Regions from separate parts of the Pseudoalteromonas sp. BZK2 genome, predicted to be linked through region 1. Evidence: predicted binding sites of a transcription regulator. Region 1 holds the regulator's gene; the other holds the start of a gene.
What was found. Region 1 encodes FliA, which starts transcription of late flagellar genes. Its sites were predicted from a motif close to CTAAAGNTNNNNNNNNNNNNGCCGATA; they were not measured.

Region 1 (3,421 bases):
GCGTTGATCACCACTGATACATATAGAATTGGTGCCTACGAACAATTGGCTACTTATGGTCGTATTATTGGCTGTGGTGTTAAGCAGGTAAAAGATGCGAATGAATTAGCTGAAGTGCTATACCATTTACGTAATAAGCGTCTAGTATTAATAGATACAGCGGGTATGAGCCAACGTGATTTACGTTTAACTGAGCAATTAAACACCTTAATGCGTAATCAGCGTGTTGATATTCGTAGTTATTTAGTATTAAGTGCGACAGCACAGATAAATGTGTTGCAAGAAACCGTAAGACACTTTAAAAAGGTTCATCTAAGTGGCTGTATCTTCACTAAATTGGATGAATCTTTAAGTTTAGGTGAGATTATTAGTATAGCGATTCAAAATCGCCTGCCAATAGGGTATCTTACTAACGGTCAGCGTGTTCCTGAAGATATTCGCGTAGCGAATGCTGAAAAACTAGTGAAAAAAGCTGAACAATTGTATTTAAAACGAGCAAAAGCACAACATTCACGACGTCAAGCAGTAGCGTCGAACACAGTAGGGATGTATGATTAACACAGTATTAGATCAAGCAAGCGGCCTGCGCAAAATGAATCAAAATAATAATAGTGGCGTTAAAGTTATCGCTGTGACTGGCGGTAAAGGTGGAGTGGGTAAAACCAATGTTTCACTCAACACCGCAATCGCATTAGGGCAGCAAGGAAATCGTGTATTAGTACTAGATGCCGATTTAGGTTTGGCAAACTGTGACGTGATGCTTGGCCTTCGTGTTGAACGTAACTTATCTCATGTTTTGTCAGGCGAGTGTGAGCTTGACGAAATTCTCGTTGAAGGCCCTGCAGGCATCAAAATTGTACCAGCGACCTCTGGTTCGCAAAGTATGGTTGAATTAACGCCATCTGAGCATGCAGGTCTTATTCGCGCTTTTAGCGAGTTAAACACCGAGTTTGATATTTTAATTGTCGATACCGCCGCAGGTATTTCTGACATGGTATTAAGCTTTTCTCGTGCAGCCCAAGACGTTGTTGTGGTTGTATGTGATGAACCTACCTCAATTACCGATGCTTATGCGCTTATTAAAGTGCTTAGCCGTGAGCATGGCGTATATAAATTTAAAATTGTTGCTAATATGGTGCGCAGTTTGCGTGAAGGGCAAGAATTATTTGCTAAACTTTCAAAAGTAACGGATCGCTTTTTAGACGTTTCAATGGAGTTGGTAGCTACCATTCCTTATGACGAGAACATGCGTAAATCTACGCGACGTCAAAAGGTGATTGTTGAATTATTTCCAAACTCACCAGCTGCGGTGGCGTTTAAAACATTAGCAACAAAAGCAGTTAAGTGGCCGATCCCTAATCAACCTTCTGGCCATTTAGAATTTTTCATTGAAAAACTAGTAAACGGCTAACTATGACAACATCGGTGAATAAAGCGATGGGATATCAATCAGCACAAAACTTAAATGCGATTGTTGAAAAACATGCCTCTTTAGTTAAAAAAGTGGCGTGCCATCTAATTGCTCGTTTACCTGCCAGTGTCCAACTCGATGATTTAATTCAATCAGGCATGATAGGCCTAATTGAAGCATCAAAAAACTTTGATGCTAGCAAAGGGGCTAGTTTCGAAACTTTCGCTGGAATTCGTATTCGTGGTGCGATGTTAGACGAAATTCGTAGAGGTGACTGGGCACCACGCTCAGTTCACCGAAATGCTCGCCTTGTGGCTGAAACCATTTCCGAATTAGAAAGCACGCTAAATCGTGAACCTAAAGATACAGAAGTCGCTGAAAAACTTGATATAACGCTCGATGAGTACCATCATATTCTACATGATGTAAATTCTAGTAAAGTATTAGGTATAGAGGACTTAGGCGTTGATGAAGACGTCATTACACCTGTAGGTCAGGATTTAGGACTAGACAAACCGTTTAATAACGTTAAAAATGAGCGGTTTAACCAGTCTCTATTAACGGCTATCCAATCGTTACCAGAAAGAGATGCACTTGTTTTGTCTTTGTACTACAACGACGAAATGAACTTAAAAGAAATAGGACACATACTCGATGTTAGTGAATCGCGTGTGAGTCAGATACATGGTCAGGCGATGATTAAGCTCAAAGCAAAAATCAATGACTGGATTAATTAGTAGTAAGTAAATATAGGTTCAAACCTCACCGGAGGATGTTTTGGATAAAAACATGAAAATTCTTGTTGTTGATGATTTTTCTACAATGAGACGTATCATTAAAAATCTATTAAGGGATTTAGGTTTTACCAATGTGCAGGAAGCTGACGATGGGTCAACAGCATTGCCAATGCTACAAAATCAAGAATTTGATTTTGTTGTAACAGATTGGAATATGCCAGGTATGCAAGGCATTGATTTGTTAAGAGCAATTCGTGCTGATGATAGCCTTAAGCATATTCCTGTATTAATGGTGACAGCTGAAGCGAAAAAAGAACAAATTGTTGCTGCTGCTCAAGCGGGTGTTAATGGCTATATCGTTAAACCATTCACTGCTGCGACACTTAAAACCAAATTGGAAAAAGTGTTTGAACGTTTAGGTTAATCTAAGGGGAGAGGCTTATGTCAGCACTAGCTGCGCCTCAAATAAGTTTAGAGCAAGCTCGTCAACTTGTTGAGTTTCTTGAAAATGGTGAACAAGAAAAAGCTGATCAGCTGATACTTGAAACAGCATCAAAAGAACAATCAGAGCTGTTTGCTGAAATCGGTAAACTGACGCGACAATTACATGAAGCGCTAAAAAACTTTGATCTAGATACTCGTCTTTCAGATTTAACTACCGATGCGATCCCAGACGCTAAGCAGCGCTTAAATTATGTTATGGAAATGACAGAAAGCGCCGCTAACAAAACCATGGATGCAGTTGAAGCTAGTTTACCTATAGCGCAACAACTTGCAGATGAAATAGCGACGATTAAACCAACGTGGGATCGTTTAATGAGCCGAGAAATAGAGCTCGGTGAGTTTAAAAAGCTATGTCATAGCTTAGATAATTTTATGAATAACTCGCATACTAAAACCGATGAGCTACAGGGCTTGATGACCAATGTGCTGATGGCACAGGACTATCAAGATTTGACGGGGCAAGTAATCCGTCGCGTCATTGAGTTAGTGCGAGAAGTAGAAGACAGTTTAATTAATCTCTTAACTGTGTTTGGCAGTCAAGAAGATGGTCATCAACAACAAGAAAAACAGGCCATAGAAAAAGCACCTGCAACAAGTGATACACTAGCAGGTCCTGAAGGGCCGATTATTGATAAAGACTCTCGTGATGATGTTGTCTCAGGACAAGATGAAGTCGATGATCTATTATCAAGTCTGGGCTTCTAAGAGGAGAGTAGCTGCATGAGCTTTGAAGTCGATGAAGATATTTTACAGGATTTCCTTGTTGAGG
Region 2 (3,421 bases), on a different contig from region 1:
TCATCAAATGAAACCCGCGTTGGTGAAATAAGTAAGTTTGCCGTTGCATATTGACTGAAAAAAACAAAAAGAAGTCCACATAAAAGACGTTTTGCGAACATATCTATCCTTAGTAATCGACTGATATTTCTAAATAAGTTGTAGAAGAATACTGACCATCAGCGTATGGTTTAGCGCTACGGTCTGTCGTTAAAATACCGCCAATAAATACTTTTGCTTCACCAAATTCATTGGTAATCACATATTTAGGAAAACCATTAAGGCGTACAGAAAATCCAGCACTCGAGTTGCCATCGATATCATGTGTTAAGTCAACTGGGGCAACTAGATTCATAGTTAGCTGAGTTCTAGCTGGAAAGTCAGTAAGTAATAATTCTGCAGGGCGGCCATTTTTAAGAACATAAACCGAGCCCTGCGTATTGATACTGCCATCATCTTTGACGATTACAGAGCTGGTATTTGTATTAGCTAGAATAACTAGAGTACCAAAATCAAGCGCTTGTTGCTCTGTGCTCGCAGCCTGTAAGGGTGTTGAGAACACACAAAATAAAACAGTAGCTAAAAGCAAAAAGCGCATGACTAATTACCTAGTATTATTAGTAAGCAACTTCTAATTGGAAAGTGCCGGTATACTCAACATCACGATAAGGCTCAGATGACGCCGAATTTGAGGTAGATAAATTGGCACCAATGTTAAACTCAACACTGCCGTCTGCATCTGCTGTTAAGTTTGGGCTGCCTGGAAGGTAATAAGCATTTGCATTTGGGCCTGAAGTAATAAAATACTTCCATTCATCAACAATAAAGTTTGGCTCATTTAAACCTTGTCCATCAGAAGCTAAAATATTAGCTGTAGGATCAGTAATCGACAAACGCGCATTAGGCACCGCTTCCGATACCGTAAATGAAGCAGGAGACCCTTGCTCAATAATTGAAATAATCGCAGGAGATGCATCTGTTCTTGTTGAAACAGGGCTTGCATCAGGTTCTGGGTTAATTGTTAAAACAGCTTGCGCAGCACCTGAAGGATCGGCTACGGCACGAATAGTACCAAAATTTAGATCATTTCCTTTTGTTAAAACAACTGAGTTTTGAACCTTTACTGTTGCACTGAAAGATTCAGTAGTGGCATAAGAATAAAAAGCAGAAAATGCTAATGAGCATGCAATTAAAGAAAGAGGTAATTTCATATTAAGTCCTTATAAATAAATGGCTAAGCCATTTTGCTGTATCTTAAGCTTTATCGACCTCTAGAACAAATACTTTAAGGTTAATCCCCTAATTTCCAAGAGGAAAGATACTTATAGCATCTCCCCAATAAAAGGGGCTGTCACACAAGTTTGCCCCATTCTTTTGGCTATCTCACAAAAAGCTGTCGCCTGAGTATAATTTACAAATGGACCTGCTCGTAATCCATACAAGGTTACCCCTTTTTGCTCACGAGTTTTAAAGCGAAAATCTAGGTCATTTAAAACAGCAGGATAATCACGTTTAAGGTTCAAGACCTGATGTCTGACCTTTTTCGGCGTTAAATATAAGCCTAATTGCACACCTGCTTCTGCTGCTTTGTTTGCAGCAATAATCGTTTCTAATGAGTCGATTGATGATGATTGCTGAGATTGTATTTGCTCACTTTGGTGATAGATCACATCATTTTGCGGCTCAAATGCCGATGGTTGTGCAGTTAAATCACTATTAGCCGAAAGTACCTCGATTAACAACGCAAGGTCTTTTTCCATTGCAGCAAGACGTTCAATGCTAGGCTGTTGATTTTGCCACTCGGCAGCAAATTGCTGTACCTGCTGTTCAGTATAAACAGGCTGGCTTTGTTCTTGGCTCATCATACATGCTGTTAAAGCAGTCAAGCAGATGGTTAACAATAAATATTTAGAGAAAAAAGAAAAATGCATGGTGACGTCAATTCTAAAAAACAGACTTAAATATTAGCAATAAAAATGCCACCTTTAGAGTGAATATTTGACGCTAAAAATAAATTCGATTATCTGTGTATTTACTAACCCAACAATCAATACCTTGTCGCTTAATAGCCGCGCAGTCAGCTTTCGCATTTTTTAAATACTTATAGCCTCCAAACTTTAAGCGGTAGAAAGTTCTATCATGCACGTCTGCAACTTCAACATTCAAAATTGGTTTACCTTGAAAAATACTAGGCGCTTGTTTTGCCATTTTATGAAAGGTGACTTCTATTGCGGTCTCAGAGCTAACTGATGCTAACTGTAACGCAAAAGTATAATTAGGTTTTGTAGGTGCTAATATAGCAGCAGTGGCTAGGGTATTTTTTTGTGTAGCCGTTGATTGAAGCTCAGAACTAGTTTTTACATTAATTTGAAAAATAGGATCGATTAAGCGAAGTGCAAAACTTTGCATAGAATTAACGGTAGAGCTTAGCAGCAGCTCATTACTGCAACCAGAAACAGTTAATAACACCATTAGGTATATACTGCAGCGAAAAGGCTTGAAGTAATCTTTCATAATCAGGATTCTTAAACGTACCGTTAAAAATTTGCTTCTTACTTTGAAGAAGACTATCTGTTAGTACTTACCTGTACATCAAAAGCTAAAAGATAATTTAAGATATTTAAAATAAACACTAACATTATGTTTTTATTATAATTTCAGTTTAGTGCTTTAATTCGCTGCAAATCATGTTGTCAGTAAAAAGTAGCTTTATAACATAAACAATTTGCAGCAAAATTATTAATGCTTTTCATTACTCAGTTAACTAACTGAATTAGAGCAATTAATCACCATACTCATCTTAACAACCCTATAAGACAAAGGTATATCAGAAAAGTCCCTAATTTGTTAATAATCAACAATTGTCAGCTGCTTGTAAATAACAAAAAAGTGCCATATAGGCACTTTTTTAACATAATTTATTACTAAGTAAATAGAATTGGTTATTTAACCAACGACTTTATGAAGTCGCTCAATTCAACTTTGAATTCCTCACGTCGTAAAGCAAATTCAACGATGGCTTTTAAATAACCAATTTTGCTACCACAGTCATGGCTTTTACCTTTCATAGAGTATGCATCAACCGTTTCTTTTTCCATTAGCATGGCTATGGCATCGGTTAATTGAATTTCATCACCTGCCCCAGCTGGAGTTTTTGCTAGTAATGGCCAAATATTTTTGCTCAGTACATAGCGACCCACAACAGCAAGATTTGATGGAGCTTGATCAATAGGAGGCTTTTCAACCATATTCAAAATTGCGGCGCTTTCACCTTGATTGATTGTTACATCACCTAAGTCTACTACACCGAACTTGTCTACTTCGTTTTGCGGCACAGGCTCAACCATAATTTGGCTCTCACCGGTGGTTTCAAAACGCTGGATCATTTCAGCTAAGTTATCTTTTTTAAGATCGCTCGCCACATCATCGATGATCACATCCG

Region 2: a site for FliA is predicted at 1,242-1,268, ahead of BIZ38_RS14535 (DUF4402 domain-containing protein). Genes of this name have one in related genera too.

Annotation. Positions count from the first base shown of each region.
Region 1 covers NZ_JACSOG010000013.1:59,773-63,193, forward strand. Annotated here, with positions in the region: gene flhF (flagellar biosynthesis protein FlhF) at 1-558, shown strand, start outside; gene BIZ38_RS09840 (MinD/ParA family protein) at 551-1,411, shown strand; gene BIZ38_RS09845 (RNA polymerase sigma factor FliA) at 1,438-2,148, shown strand; gene cheY (chemotaxis response regulator CheY) at 2,189-2,572, shown strand; gene BIZ38_RS09855 (protein phosphatase CheZ) at 2,590-3,357, shown strand; gene BIZ38_RS09860 (chemotaxis protein CheA) at 3,373-3,421, shown strand, end outside.
Region 2 covers NZ_JACSOG010000024.1:6,751-10,171, forward strand. Annotated here, with positions in the region: gene BIZ38_RS14525 (molecular chaperone) at 1-101, opposite strand, end outside; gene BIZ38_RS14530 (DUF4402 domain-containing protein) at 110-577, opposite strand; gene BIZ38_RS14535 (DUF4402 domain-containing protein) at 597-1,190, opposite strand; gene BIZ38_RS14540 (SPOR domain-containing protein) at 1,302-1,844, opposite strand; gene BIZ38_RS14545 (SPOR domain-containing protein) at 1,984-2,451, opposite strand; gene galU (UTP--glucose-1-phosphate uridylyltransferase GalU) at 2,922-3,421, opposite strand, start outside.